4 regions of the Streptomyces sp. NPDC055140 genome follow, and region 4 is predicted to be linked to each of the others. Evidence: riboswitches for the same ligand, from Rfam matches in the RefSeq annotation. Region 4 holds a riboswitch; each other region holds the start of a gene.

Region 1 (3,351 bases), on a different contig from region 4:
AGGCTGCGGCGATGGCTTTCATCCTTCTGTTCGCCGGTTTCGAGACCACCATCAACCTCATCGGCAACGGCACATACGCCCTGCTCACCCACCCCGAGCAGCGCGAGCGGCTCCAGCGGTCGCTGGTCCCCGGCGCCGCCGAACCCGGGCTTCTGGAGACCGGCGTCGAGGAACTCCTGCGCTACGACGGCCCGGTGGAGCTCGCCACCTGGCGCTTCGCGACCGAGCCGCTGACCGTCGGCGGGCAGGACATCGCAGCCGGCGACCCCGTCCTCGTGGTGCTCGCCGCCGCCGACCGTGACCCGGCGCGCTTCGACGAGCCCGACACCCTCGACCTCTCCCGGCGTGACAATCAGCACCTCGGATACGGGCACGGCATCCACTACTGCCTCGGCGCCCCTCTCGCGCGCCTGGAAGGACAGACCGCCCTCGCCACGCTTCTGACGCGCCTTCCGGACCTGCGACTCGCGGGGGAACCTGCCGATTTGCGCTGGCGTGGCGGGCTCATCATGCGGGGATTGCGCACGCTTCCGGTCGAGTTCACGCCGCATCAGGAAGGCCCGGACAAAGCCCCGTAACTGACAGCCCGTCAAGACTGTGACTTTCACGTGATCTCGGCTGCATCGACTTGTGACAAGCGTTCGACTCCCGCTACGTTCACCAGTCATCGCGGCACCACCCGCCGCAGCATTCCCCGAGCCCCCGAAAGGCGCCTCCATGCTCACCGGGAACGGTCGTCACCGTCGCCCCCGCCAGGCTCCCGCGCTCATCGTCGCCGCGGGCGTGGCCGGCTCCGCCATCGCGATCCCCCTGCTCGGCGCGACCAGCGCGAGCGCCGCGTCGACGGCCACGTGGGACAAGCTCGCCGAGTGCGAGAGCGGCGGCTCCTGGAGCGCCGATCCGGGCAACGGCTATTACGGCGGGCTCCAGTTCTCACAGGAGACCTGGGAGGGCTACGGCGGCCTCGACTTCGCGCCGCGCGCCGACCAGGCCAGCCGCTCGCAGCAGATAGCCGTCGCCGAGAAGGTCCTCGCCGACCAGGGCCCGCGGGCATGGCCGGTCTGCTCGGTCACCTCGGGCCTCACGACGGACGACGCGGCGGCCGAGGTCGATCCCGGGGCGGCCCTGCCGACCCCGTCCGCGTCCGCCGGCGACTCCGGCAGTGACGACGCGGCGAACGGCGGCACCGCGAAGGGCGACGCGAGCGACGAGCCGGCGGACTCCGCGTCCTCGGGCGCGAAGGGTGACTCCCGAGAGAAGAATCACGACGACTCGGGTGATACCGCAGGTAACACCGCAAAAGACTCCAAGGGCGGCAAGTCCGGCCAGGACGGCTCGACTTCGACCTCCGGCACGCCCTCGTCGGAGGCCTCCGACGGCTCGGACTCCGCCACTTCGCCCGCCTCCGGCCGGCACCGCGGTGACGCCGCCGAGGACGACGCCGCGGGCTCCTCGCGCGCCGACGACGGCTCGGGCCGCCACGCCTCGCGCGGTGGCGAAAGCGGACGCAAGGGAGCGAATGCGGACGAAGGCTCCTATACCGTGCGTGCCGGCGACAATCTCTGGGACATCGCCGACACCCATGACGTGGACGGCGGATGGGCCGCTCTGTACGCCGAGAACAAGAAGACGGTCGGCACCGATCCCGACCTCATCCTTCCTGGTCAGAGTCTGGATCTTGGGCTCGAATCGGGCGAAAAGTAGCGGCAGTTCGGGGTTAATGTCCGCTTTGGTGAGAGTGAGAGATGGGTCTCAAAGGCCCTGATCGTCTTTGAAATTCCGGCGATCCACTGCTTACGGTCATCACCGCTCGCCACAGCGGGCCCCGTCGGATGTCACGCCGAATCCTGCCAATGTCCGTACGGGAACAGTCGTCGCGTAAGCGCCGTAGGCAGGAGCGGGGGACCCAAGGTAAGTGCCGGCCCCGGCCGTCGAGAGACGGCCGAACGACCGGCTTGGGGTTAAGTCGCACGCAGGACGTGCGACCGGGCACTCATCCGGCCCGAACCCGACAGCTCACCTCGTAGGCGTCGGTGAGGGGATCTCTCGATGCTGTTTTCCAGCAAGGGCAAGCACCGCCGCCCGTCCAAGGCCGTTCGCGTCGCCACGCTCGCCGGTGTCGCCGGTGCCGCTGTCGCCGTCCCGCTGATGGGTGCCACCGGCGCCTCCGCCGCCACCGCCTCCGAGTGGGACGCGGTCGCGCAGTGCGAGGCCGGCGGCAACTGGTCGATCAACACGGGCAACGGCTACTACGGCGGCCTCCAGTTCTCCTCGTCCACGTGGGCCGCGTACGGCGGCACCGCGTACGCCTCCACCGCCGACAAGGCCTCCAAGGCGCAGCAGATAGCCGTCGCCGAGAAGGTCCTGGCCAGCCAGGGCAAGGGTGCCTGGCCGAGCTGCGGCGTGGGCCTGTCCGCCGCCTCGACCGGCTCCGCCCCGGCCGCCACCCCGCAGCCGGAGCGCAAGGCCGAGCAGCCGACCACCCGCAGTCAGGAGCGCACGGCGCCTGCCGCCCCGAAGCAGGAGTCGAAGAAGACCGTCGAGACCTCGACCGGCAAGAAGGTCAAGAAGGGCGACGGCGAGTACAAGGTGAAGGCCGGCGACACCCTCAGCACCATCGCCGAGGCGCACCACACCAAGGGCGGCTGGGTGAAGCTCTTCAAGCTGAACAAGGACATCGTCGAGGACGCCGACCTGATCTACCCGGGCCAGCAGCTCCACCTCAAGTAGGTAATAGAGGAGAGCGGCAGCCCCCAGGCCGCTCGGGTACCGGCTTTCGGCGGACGGCCGGTACCAGCCCCCCCCCAAGGACTCCCCGCCCCGGGTGCGCATTCCCCCGTCGCGCCCGGGGCGGGGCTTTGGTGTGTGAGGGGTCCTGGGCTTTCGTCCGTTGTCGGCCGGGACTTTTTGTTCCGTTCGGAAACAATTCGCTCTCGGTTTTGTCCACGGGCCGGTCGGTCGGCTGGCCGGTGCCCGGAGCCGGATAGGCTCAGGTGTTGCCGGACCATGCGGCCCGGCGTAGTTGCGTCACATCCCAGAAGGAGATGCTCGTGCCGTCCATCGACGTCGTCGTAGCCCGGGAAATCCTGGACTCCCGAGGCAACCCCACGGTCGAGGTCGAGGTCGGCCTCGACGACGGCAGCACCGGTCGTGCCGCTGTCCCGTCCGGTGCGTCCACCGGCGCGTTCGAGGCCATCGAACTCCGCGACGGTGACCCGAACCGCTACCAGGGCAAGGGTGTCGAGAAGGCCGTCCTCGCCGTCATCGAGCAGATCGGCCCGGAGCTCGTCGGCTACGACGCCACCGAGCAGCGCCTGATCGACCAGGCGATGTTCGACCTGGACGCCACCG
Region 2 (3,351 bases), on a different contig from region 4:
GCTCTCGAAGCAGCTCTTCCCGGCCACCGCGCGCATGTCCCGCCCGCGCCAGGGCTCCGAAGAGACCGTCGCGGCCATCGACGCGGCGGCCGTACGCGCCTTCTACGACCGGCACGTGCGCCCCGCCACGGCCACCGCGGTCGTCGTGGGCGACCTCGCGGACATCGACCTCGACGCGCTGCTCGCGGACACGCTGGGCGCCTGGACGGGAAACACGGCCGAGCCGCGCCCCGTACCGCCCGTGACGGCCGACGACACCGGCAGGGTCGTCATCGTCGACCGGCCGGGCGCGGTGCAGACGCAGATCCTGATCGGCCGCGTCGGCGCGGACAAGCACGACCGGGTGTGGCCGGCGCAGGTGCTCGGCACGTACTGCCTGGGCGGCACCCTCACCTCCCGCCTGGACCGCGTCCTGCGCGAGGAGAAGGGATACACCTACGGCGTGCGGGCATTCGCCCAGGTGCTGCGCTCGGCGCCGGACGGGACGGGCGTCGCGATGCTCGCCATCAGCGGCTCCGTGGACACGCCGAACACGGGTCCGGCGCTCGACGACCTCTGGAAGGTGCTGCGCACGCTCGCGGCGGAGGGTCTCACCGACGCCGAACGGGACGTGGCCGTACAGAACTTGGTGGGCGTCGCCCCGCTCAAGTTCGAGACCGCCGCGGCCGTCGCGGGGACGCTCGCCGACCAGGTCGAGCAGCACCTGCCGGACGACTTCCAGGCGGAGGTGTACCGGCGGCTCGCCGCGACGGGCACCGTGGAGGCCACCGCGGCCGTCGTGAGCGCCTTCCCGATGGACCGTCTGGTGACGGTGCTCGTCGGTGACGCCGCGCAGATCGAGGAGCCCGTCAGGGCGCTCGGCATCGGAGAGGTGACCGTCGTCACGGGCTGACCGTGACCGGTGTGCAACGAGGGGCCCCGGTGGATGAGATGACCGCCGGGGCCCCTGTATGTCCGAATTGAACCAGTGGTTGCCTGTCTGCCCTGTGGCATGCGCTACAAAAGCCCGGTTCCGTTTGTTGATTGAAAGATGCCCCGCTTAGCGTCGGTCCGGCTGTCCGCCAGATGTACGCCGCGCCCGCGGCGCCGGACAGTCATCGCCGAGTCCCCCAAGGCGCGAGCCGGGGGAGCCGGGGACCCACCGTCCCTGGGGTGAATCGGACGCCCTTCTCTGAAGGGGGTCCGTAGGAGACCTTCCTGCTCCGAACCCGTCAGCTAACCCGGTAGGCGAGAAGGAAGGAAAGGATCAGCCACTCCATGGCGTTCACCCGTGCCACCGGGAAGCACCGTCGCCCGAGCCGTCTCACGCGTACCACCGCGCAGGTCGCCGGCGTCGCCGCGCTCACCACGACCGGTGTCATCGGAGGCCTCGCCGCCCCCGCCCTCGCCGCTGACGACGCGTCTCTTGAGCAGACCGGCCTGACCAAGGCCATCTCCATCGGTGACTCCCTCGCGGAGCAGATCGACGCGCAGGCCGCCGCCCAGCAGCAGGCCGCCGACAAGGCCGCCGCGAAGGAGAAGGCCGAGGCCGCGGCCAAGAAGAAGGCCGAGGAGGAGCGGCGCAAGGCCGAGGCGAAGGCCAAGGCGGAGCGCGAGGCCAAGGAGCGCGCCGCCCGTGCGGCCGAGCGCAAGCGACTGAACGCCTTCGTCATGCCCGTCACCGGCTCGTACGTGTCGACCGCGTACAAGGCCAGCAGCGGCCTGTGGTCCTCCGGTAGCCACACCGGCATCGACTTCCACGCCGCCAGCGGCACCTCGGTCCACGCCGTGGGCGCGGGCACGGTCGTGGAGGCCGGCTGGGGCGGCGCCTACGGCAACAACATCGTCATCAAGATGAACGACGGCACGTACACGCAGTACGGCCATCTGTCGTCCATCGGCGTCTCCGTCGGCCAGACGGTCACCCCGGGTCAGCAGATAGGCCTCTCCGGGGCGACCGGCAACGTCACGGGCCCGCACCTCCACTTCGAGGCGCGCACGAGCCCCGAGTACGGCTCGGACATCGACCCCGTCGCGTACCTGCGCTCGCACGGCATCAACGTCTGACCCTCGCCGCGTACTCGCGACAACGCACCGAAAGCCCCGGCTAACCGAGCCGGGGCTTTCGGCGTTACCGACCGCGCTCGTCACCAGCCGTGCTCGTTACCGGCCCGGCTCGTTCGTTGCCGGCGGCGCTGTCCAAAAAATATCCATGGATTACGGCCTGCCGTCGGAAATTCGCGTCCGCTGGAATAGAGTCGCTGGGCAAGCGCGCTGAACGGACTTCAATCGCGCTGTACGAGCGACTGTCTACCGCGTTTCGCGGGGATTAAGGCGGAGGTCGGTTCATGCGCATTCCGGCGCACTCGGTATGCACGGCGATCCGCGACGACATCGTCTCCGGTGTCTACGAGCGTGGCGGCAGACTCACCGAGGAGGTGCTCGCCCGCCGCTACGGCGTCTCCCGCGTCCCCGTGCGCGAGGCGCTGCGCACCTTGGAGGCCGAGGGCTTCGTCGTCACCCGCAGGCACGCGGGCGCGTGCGTCGCCGAACCCACCACGCAGGAGGCGGCGGATCAGCTGGAGATCCGGATGCTCCTCGAGCCGCTCGCCGCCGCCCGCGCCGCGCAGCGCCGCACCGAGGCGCACCTGAAGGTGCTTCGAGGCCTGGTCAGGCTGGGTCAGGAGCGCTCTCGGCGAGGTCAGAGCGAGGATCTGCGCTCGCTGGGCGGCTGGTTCCACGAGACGCTGGCGCAGGCGTCCGGCAGCCCGGGGCTGATCACGATGCTCACGCAGCTCCGCCACAAGATCGCGTGGATGTACACCGTCGAGCAGCCCGCGCAGCCCGCCGAGTCCTGGGCCGAGCACGGGGCGATCGTGGACGCCGTGGCGCGCGGTGACGGGGAGCGCGCGCGGGCGCTCACGGCGCAGCACACGGAGCGCGCCGCGGTCGCTCACCGGTTGCGCGCCCCCCGCCCGGGTGGCCGTGTGAGGACTTCGCAACATCCCGTCAACACGGTGGGGCTCCAGCATTAACAGAGGTGCCGTATACAAAGAGGGCGGCCCATTTCAAGGGGCTCTGTTTTCGCTGCCCCGGAATTATGAGAACAGGTCCGCAGAAAGAAAAAGGGTCTGCTCGGAAAATCCGAACAGACCCTTTATGTGGCGCGATCTTCTGCGAGCAGTAAACAGCGCCCAAGAATCCAGAGACCCGGTAGGGGTCAGTGCTGGGCGACCCCGTACCGGCCCGTACTAGACGGTCTCGGGAAGCTCCTCGAGCCCCTCGGAGACCAGCTTGGCCAGACGGTCGAGCGCGATGTCCGCACCCTCGACGTCGGAGGACAGGACGATCTCCTCGCCGCCGCCGGCACCC
Region 3 (3,351 bases), on a different contig from region 4:
CTTTCACCCGGTCGGTCCCACCAGGTCGCCCGCCGCCTGTCCGGGGGGAAGTCTGGGGTGGGGCCCGATGACGTGCGCAGACGCGGGACCGACGCGGACGGTGGCGGGAGACGAGTGGTGGGGCAGCGAGGAGGACGCGGACGCGAGAGAGGCCAGGACCTGTCCCGGGCCCGGTTCCTTGTGCGTCTGCTGCCCGCGCTCCTCATCGTGGCCGGGGCGATCTACGACTACGTCACCCTGTCGACCTTCACCGGCGTGCCCCTGTTCACCGCGGCCCCGCTGGTCGCCGCCCCGTTCTTCTCGGCCCGCGGCACTTTCCTGACCGGCCTCGCTACCGTCGCCGTCGTACTGGGGGTGCACCTCAGATACACCCGCAGTTACAACAGCGACTCGATCACCGAACTCGTCACGGTCGCCACCGTCGCCGTCCTCGCCTGTGTCATCAACCGCGTCGTACGGCGCGGCAGCGAGCAGCTCACCTCCGTGCGCCAGATCGCCGAGGCGGCCCAGCGCGCCGTCCTGCCCGAGCCCGCCGAGCGCATCGGCGGCCTGGAGATCGCGGCCCGCTACGAGGCCGCCGAGGCGGGGGCCTTCATCGGGGGCGACCTGTACGCGGTGCAGGACACCCCGCACGGCGTGCGGCTCGTCGTGGGCGACGTGCGCGGGAAGGGCATGGGCGCGGTGTCCGCCGTGGCCGTCGTCATCGGCGCGTTCCGGGAGGCGGCCGAGCAGGAGGCGACCCTGGAGGCGGTCGCGCAGCGCCTGGAACGGGCACTCGCGCGGGAGGGGATGCGGCGCAACGGCCTCGACGAGTTCGAGGGCTTCACCACGGCCGTGCTCGCCGAGATCCCGCACGGCAACGGTCTCGTACGCGTCATCAACCGCGGCCACCCGGAACCCCTGCTTCTGGGCGGCGACGGGGCGCTCAAGGTCCTGTCGGCGCCGGAGCCCGCGCTGCCGCTCGGGATGGGGGACCTCGGCACCTGGCCCGACCGCGCGTCCGAGACGGAGTTCCCGAGCGGGGCGACGCTGCTGCTCCACACCGACGGTCTCTCGGAGGCGCGTGACGCGCAGGGCACCTTCTACGACCCGGCGGCCCGGCTCGCGGGGCGGATGTTCTCGGGGCCCGATCCGCTGCTGGCCGCGCTCGCCGCCGAGGTCCGCCGGCACACCGGGGGCGGCACGACGGACGACATGGCACTGCTCGCGGTGAGGCGGCCGTGAAGCGGCCGTGAAGCAGCGGTGAGTGCCGTCATCACCTTATGTAGTCGAACAGCGTCGCTGCGCATAACATTTGACAAACCGTCAGATGAATGGCCCGTTCCGACGTCGGGTCAACTCGCCCGATTCCGCCCGCTCGTGCCCCAATAAGTCCAGGCCAAAGGCGTTAACGATCAGTCGGAACGGCTTGGAATCGGGCCCCGGTGTCTATTAACGTTCGATAACGCAGCGCGGTCGTCCCAGCCGTCACAAGAGATGGCTCCGTGCGCACGCGCCTAATCCCGCAAGGGAGCCGGGGAACCACCAACTTGGGGTGAATCGGACGTCCTTTCCTTGCGGAAGGCGTCGGTAGGAGACCTTCCTGCTCCGAACCCGTCAGCTAACCCGGTAGGCGAGAAGGAAGGAAAGGAGCGCGCCCCAGTGGCGTCAAACCGGCCTGCCCCAGAGTTCTCCTACGCGCCGATCGACGAAGAGTTCGGCGAAACGGACGAGCGGACCTGGGACGAGTGGAACCCCACCGAGGAGTCCGTCCGTCCCGTACGCGGCAGGCACCGCGTGGCCAAGCAGCGCGGTGGTCTCGCGCGCAGCTCCACCGTTCTCGGTGTCGGCGTGATCGCGGCCGTCGGCGCGGGCGGCATCGCCACCGCGCAGGGCGGCAAGCCTCCCGTACACATCTCGATGCCCGACCTCTCGGCCGTCAAGGACTCGCTGCCCGACGCCAAGTCGCTGCCCGGCGTGGGCGCGCTGATATCCGATGTCTCCGGAGATGCCGACGAGTCCGGCACCAACGCGACCCCGCTGACCGGCGCCGGTATCACCACCGCGGACGCCCAGCAGGGCACGACCGCCGGTGAGGCCCTGCGCGCCCGCATCATGCAGCAGGCCGAGCAGCAGCAGAACCAGGCCGCCGACGCCGAGGCCGCGGCCGCCGAGCAGGCCGCCGCGAAGAAGGCCGCCGAGGACGCCAGCAAGGAGCAGGACGCCGCCAAGGCCAAGGCCGCCGCCGACAAGAAGGCGGCGGAGGAGGCCGCGAAGAAGAAGGCCGAGGCCGAGCGCCTCGCCAAGCTCGCCAAGAGCTTCACGCTGCCGGTCGCCTCCTACACGATCACCGGCACCTTCGGTCAGCCCGGCTCGATGTGGTCCTCCGGCTACCACACGGGTCTCGACTTCGCCGCTCCGACGGGTACGCCGCTGAAGGCGATCCACTCCGGCACGGTCAAGGAGGCCGGCTGGGCGGGCGCGTACGGCTACCGCACCGTCCTGGAGCTGCCGGACGGCACCGAGCTCTGGTACTGCCACCAGTCGTCCCTCAACGTCAGCGCGGGCCAGAAGGTGACCAGCGGCGACGTCATCGGCCGTGTCGGCGCCACCGGCAACGTGACCGGGCCGCACCTCCACCTGGAGGTTCACCCCGGCGGCCAGGCGACCGGGGTCGACCCCGCGCCGTGGCTTCGCTCCAACGGCCTGACGATCTGAGGCTCGTAAACCTCCGCACCCCGGCGGTCCTGACGGCAACCCCCCGACGTCAGGACCGCCGGTCCGCCATGCCCGGAATATCTTGATCCATATCGGTGTTCTGGCAGGCCATGACTTCTCTTCGCAAGCTTGGCTCGTCAGACCTCGAGGTGTTCCCGCTCTCCCTCGGCGGCAATGTGTTCGGCTGGACCGCCGACGAGACCCAGTCCTTCGCCGTCCTCGACGCGTACGTCGCCGCGGGCGGCAACTTCGTCGACACGGCCGACTCGTACTCGGCGTGGGTCCCGGGCAACAAGGGCGGCGAGTCCGAGACCGTCATCGGCAAGTGGCTGGCCGCGCGCGGCAACCGCTCCGATGTCGTCATCGCCACCAAGGTGGGCGCCCACCCCGACTTCAAGGGCCTGTCCGCGAAAACCATCAAGTCCGCCGCCGAGGAGTCCCTGCGCCGCCTCGGCACCGACTACATCGACCTCTACTACACGCACTTCGACGACCCGTCCGTGCCGGTCGAGGAGATCATCGCGGCCCTCGACGAGCTGGTGACGGCCGGCAAGGTGCGCGCCATCGCCGCGTCGAACCTGACCCCGGAGCGCCTCCAGGAGTCCCTGGACTTCTCCGACCGCGAGGGCCTCGCCCGCTACTCGGCCCTCCAGC
Region 4 (3,351 bases):
CGCGGGCGGGGTGTCGGCCTCGGACTGCCAGCGGTCGCGCTCCCGCACCAGCCGGTTCGCGAAGTCCGCCGCGAGGACCAGCCAGAGGGCGGCGGCGAGCACCAGCATGATGCCGGACAGCACCGAGTGACCGGTCAGGTTCAGGCCGACCGAGATGATGCCGGTGGCCATGACGGCGGCGCCGGCGGCCGGCGGGAGCTGGGACCACGTGGGTCCGGTACCTGGGGTTGTGTTCGGGCCGCGCACCGCCCGAACGTAACCCCACGACGGCGGTCAGGCCGGGCGCACCACGCTGTGGATCGGCATGTAGTAGATCGACTCGACGCGGACGTTCGCACCCGGCTTCGGGGCGTGGATCATCTTGCCGTCGCCGATGTAGATGCCGACGTGGCTGATGTCGTCGTAGAAGAAGACCAGGTCACCGGGCTGGGCGTTGGCCGTGGTGACGGTCGTGCCGACCTTGACCTGGTCCCAGGTCGTGCGCGGCAGCGAGATGCCGGCCGCCTTCCACGCGGCCTGCGTGAGGCCCGAGCAGTCGTACGAGTCCGGGCCGGTGGCGCCCCACACGTACGGCTTGCCCATCTGGGACTCGGCGAAGGCGATGACCTTCGCGGCCTTGGCGGCGTAGCCACTGCCGGTGCTGCCGGAGCCCGTACCCGTGCCGGAACCGCTGCCCGTGCCCGGGTTCTCCTTCTGGCGTGCCTCCTCCGCCGCCTTGCGCTTGGCCTCCGCCTCGGCCTGCTGACGCGCCAGCTCCTCCGCCTTCTTCCTGGCGGTCTCCTGCTTCTTCTTCTCGATCGCCGCGAGGCGCGCCTTCTCCTCGGCGGTCAGCTTCGACAGGAGTTCGCGGGCGTCGCCGAGCTTCTGCTGGACGTCCCTCTTCGTGCTCCTGAGCGTGGCCTGCGAAGTGGTCAGCGTCTCCAGGCTCTTGGCCGCCTCGGTGCGCTTCTTCGTGGTGGTGGCCTGCTCGGTCTGGTAGTCGTCGACGGCCTTCTTCTGGCGGCTCGTGAGCCGGCTCATCAGCTGGTCCTGGTCGAAGTAGTCCTGCGCGTCGTCGGCGAGGAGCAGCGTCGCGGTGTCGGAGACGGCGCCCGTGCGGTACTGGGCGGCGGCGAAAGTGCCGAGCTCCTGGCGGGCCTTGTTGAGCTTTTCGGTGCGCTGCGCGACGTCGTCGAGCAGGTCCCCGACGCGCTTCTGCTGCTTGGTGGTGCGCTCCTTGGCCGCGTTGTACTTCTCCGTGGCGACGCCCGCCTGGTGGTAGAGGGTGTCGACCTTCTTCTGGACCTCTTCCATGCTCGGCTTCGGCGGCGCGGAGGGGGCGGCGGTCGCGCTCTGCGAGAGCAGGGCTATGGAGGTGAGGGCCGCCGTGGTGATTCCGACGACGGGGGCCGTGCGGGGACCGGCTGTCCTGCTGCGCGGCTTGCGGTGCGACGCCAAGGGGCGCGTCTCCTTCCCATGACCGCCTACCGGGTTAGCTGTCGGGTTCGGGCGGAGATGCGGAAGGCTGCCCTACGGCCGCGCCCTGACGGGTCGTCGGCCGATTCACCCCAAAGGTCGTGGGTCCCCGGTTCCATGCCTCTCGGCGTACTGAACTCAGCGGGGGCGACCCGTTCGCGGCGCGGTTGCCGGCGGGGGGACGGGCGGCCCGCGGAGCACGCTAGCCAACTCGTGTGGCTGCTGTGAAGGTTGATGTTCGATATGCCCGATACATTTTCGTGACCTTCGGCAATCTTGTTCGCGACCTCCGGTAATCAGCACGGAGGGTGATTACCGCACTACGAGAGGTGGCCGGGCCCGCGAAGTCGGGGGGAAGTTTCCGGGGCGGCCGTGGGTGTCAGTGGGGCGGCCTAGACTCGTATAGCGATGAGCAGCCTCTTTGACGACAGCTTCCTGGCGGACCTCACGGCTTCGAAGGCCAGTGAGGAGCATGCCCCGCCGCCGCCCGAGGACGACACGGCTCCGGAGCACGTTCCGGACGACCTGTTCGACGGGAAGTTCGACGCGCCCCCGGCCAGGGACGCGTACTACCGGGACGGCGCCCCACGCCCGGCGCTCGACCCGGCGGCGCTCCTCGACGGGCTGAACGAGAACCAGAAGGCGGCCGTCGTCCACGGCGGCTCCCCGCTGCTCATCGTGGCGGGCGCGGGTTCCGGCAAGACCCGCGTGCTCACGCACCGCATCGCGTACCTCCTCGCCGAGCGCGGTGTGCACCCCGGCCAGATCCTCGCGATCACGTTCACGAACAAGGCCGCGGGCGAGATGAAGGAGCGCGTCGAGTCCCTCGTGGGCCCGCGGGCGAACGCGATGTGGGTGTCGACGTTCCACAGCGCCTGCGTCCGTATCCTGCGCCGGGAGTCGAAGAGGCTCGGCTTCACGTCGTCGTTCTCGATCTACGACGCCGCCGACTCCAAGCGCCTCATGGCCCTGGTCTGCCGCGACCTCGACCTGGACCCGAAGAAGTTCCCGCCGAAGTCCTTCAGCGCCAAGATCTCGAACCTGAAGAACGAGCTCATCGACGAGGAGGACTTCGCAGCTCAGGCCGCCGACGGCTTCGAGAAGACCCTCGCCCAGGCCTACGCGATGTACCAGTCCCGCCTCCGCGAGGCGAACGCGCTGGACTTCGACGACCTGATCATGACGACGGTAAACCTCCTGCGCGCCTTCCCGGACGTCGCCGAGCACTACCACCGCCGCTTCCGCCACGTCCTGGTCGACGAGTACCAGGACACGAACCACGCGCAGTACGCGCTGGTCAGGGAGCTGGTGGGGTCGACCGACAGTGGCCGCGCGGAGGACGAGCCGCCGCGTGAAGGCGACCTGCCGCCGGCCGAGCTGTGCGTCGTGGGTGACGCCGACCAGTCGATCTACGCGTTCCGCGGAGCCACCATCCGCAACATCCTCCAGTTCGAGGAGGACTACACCGACGCGACCACGATCCTGCTCGAGCAGAACTACCGCTCGACGCAGACCATCCTCTCCGCGGCCAACGCGGTCATCGAGCGCAACGAATCCCGCCGCCCCAAGAATCTGTGGACGAACGCGGGCGCGGGCGCGCAGATCGCCGGCTACGTCGCGGACACCGAGCACGACGAGGCGCAGTTCGTCGCCGACGAGATCGACCGGCTCACGGACGCGCGCGACGCGAAGGCCGGCGACGTCGCCGTCTTCTACCGGACGAACGCGCAGTCCCGTGTCTTCGAAGAGATCTTCATCCGCGTCGGCCTGCCCTACAAGGTCGTCGGCGGAGTCCGCTTCTACGAGCGCAAGGAGGTCAGGGACGTCCTGGCCTATCTGCGAGTGCTCGCCAACCCCGAGGACTCCGTCCCCCTGCGCCGCATTCTCAACGTGCCG

Evidence for each region. A riboswitch is a leader RNA that binds a small molecule or an ion and turns the genes downstream of it on or off. The one in region 4 is predicted to bind cyclic di-AMP.
Region 1: linked by a shared signal. The riboswitch ahead of ACWFR4_RS26870 (transglycosylase family protein) and the one ahead of ACWFR4_RS28010 (NlpC/P60 family protein) in region 4 are both predicted to bind cyclic di-AMP.
Region 2: linked by a shared signal. The riboswitch ahead of ACWFR4_RS25410 (M23 family metallopeptidase) and the one ahead of ACWFR4_RS28010 (NlpC/P60 family protein) in region 4 are both predicted to bind cyclic di-AMP.
Region 3: linked by a shared signal. The riboswitch ahead of ACWFR4_RS12050 (M23 family metallopeptidase) and the one ahead of ACWFR4_RS28010 (NlpC/P60 family protein) in region 4 are both predicted to bind cyclic di-AMP.

What each region holds. Positions count from the first base shown of each region.
Region 1 covers NZ_JBSGTG010000015.1:149,594-152,944, forward strand. Annotated here, with positions in the region: gene ACWFR4_RS26860 (cytochrome P450 family protein) at 1-578, shown strand, start outside; gene ACWFR4_RS26865 (transglycosylase family protein) at 718-1,704, shown strand; cyclic di-AMP (ydaO/yuaA leader) riboswitch at 1,874-2,045, shown strand; gene ACWFR4_RS26870 (transglycosylase family protein) at 2,050-2,730, shown strand; gene eno (phosphopyruvate hydratase) at 3,045-3,351, shown strand, end outside.
Region 2 covers NZ_JBSGTG010000014.1:77,365-80,715, forward strand. Annotated here, with positions in the region: gene ACWFR4_RS25405 (M16 family metallopeptidase) at 1-892, shown strand, start outside; cyclic di-AMP (ydaO/yuaA leader) riboswitch at 1,089-1,245, shown strand; gene ACWFR4_RS25410 (M23 family metallopeptidase) at 1,258-2,046, shown strand; gene ACWFR4_RS25415 (GntR family transcriptional regulator) at 2,328-3,014, shown strand; gene ACWFR4_RS25420 (HPr family phosphocarrier protein) at 3,231-3,351, opposite strand, start outside.
Region 3 covers NZ_JBSGTG010000005.1:20,880-24,230, reverse strand. Annotated here, with positions in the region: gene ACWFR4_RS12055 (PP2C family protein-serine/threonine phosphatase) at 118-1,224, shown strand; cyclic di-AMP (ydaO/yuaA leader) riboswitch at 1,484-1,630, shown strand; gene ACWFR4_RS12050 (M23 family metallopeptidase) at 1,642-2,697, shown strand; gene ACWFR4_RS12045 (aldo/keto reductase) at 2,808-3,351, shown strand, end outside.
Region 4 covers NZ_JBSGTG010000016.1:166,812-170,162, reverse strand. Annotated here, with positions in the region: gene ACWFR4_RS28015 (tellurite resistance/C4-dicarboxylate transporter family protein) at 1-246, opposite strand, end outside; gene ACWFR4_RS28010 (NlpC/P60 family protein) at 274-1,437, opposite strand; cyclic di-AMP (ydaO/yuaA leader) riboswitch at 1,446-1,595, opposite strand; gene pcrA (DNA helicase PcrA) at 1,864-3,351, shown strand, end outside.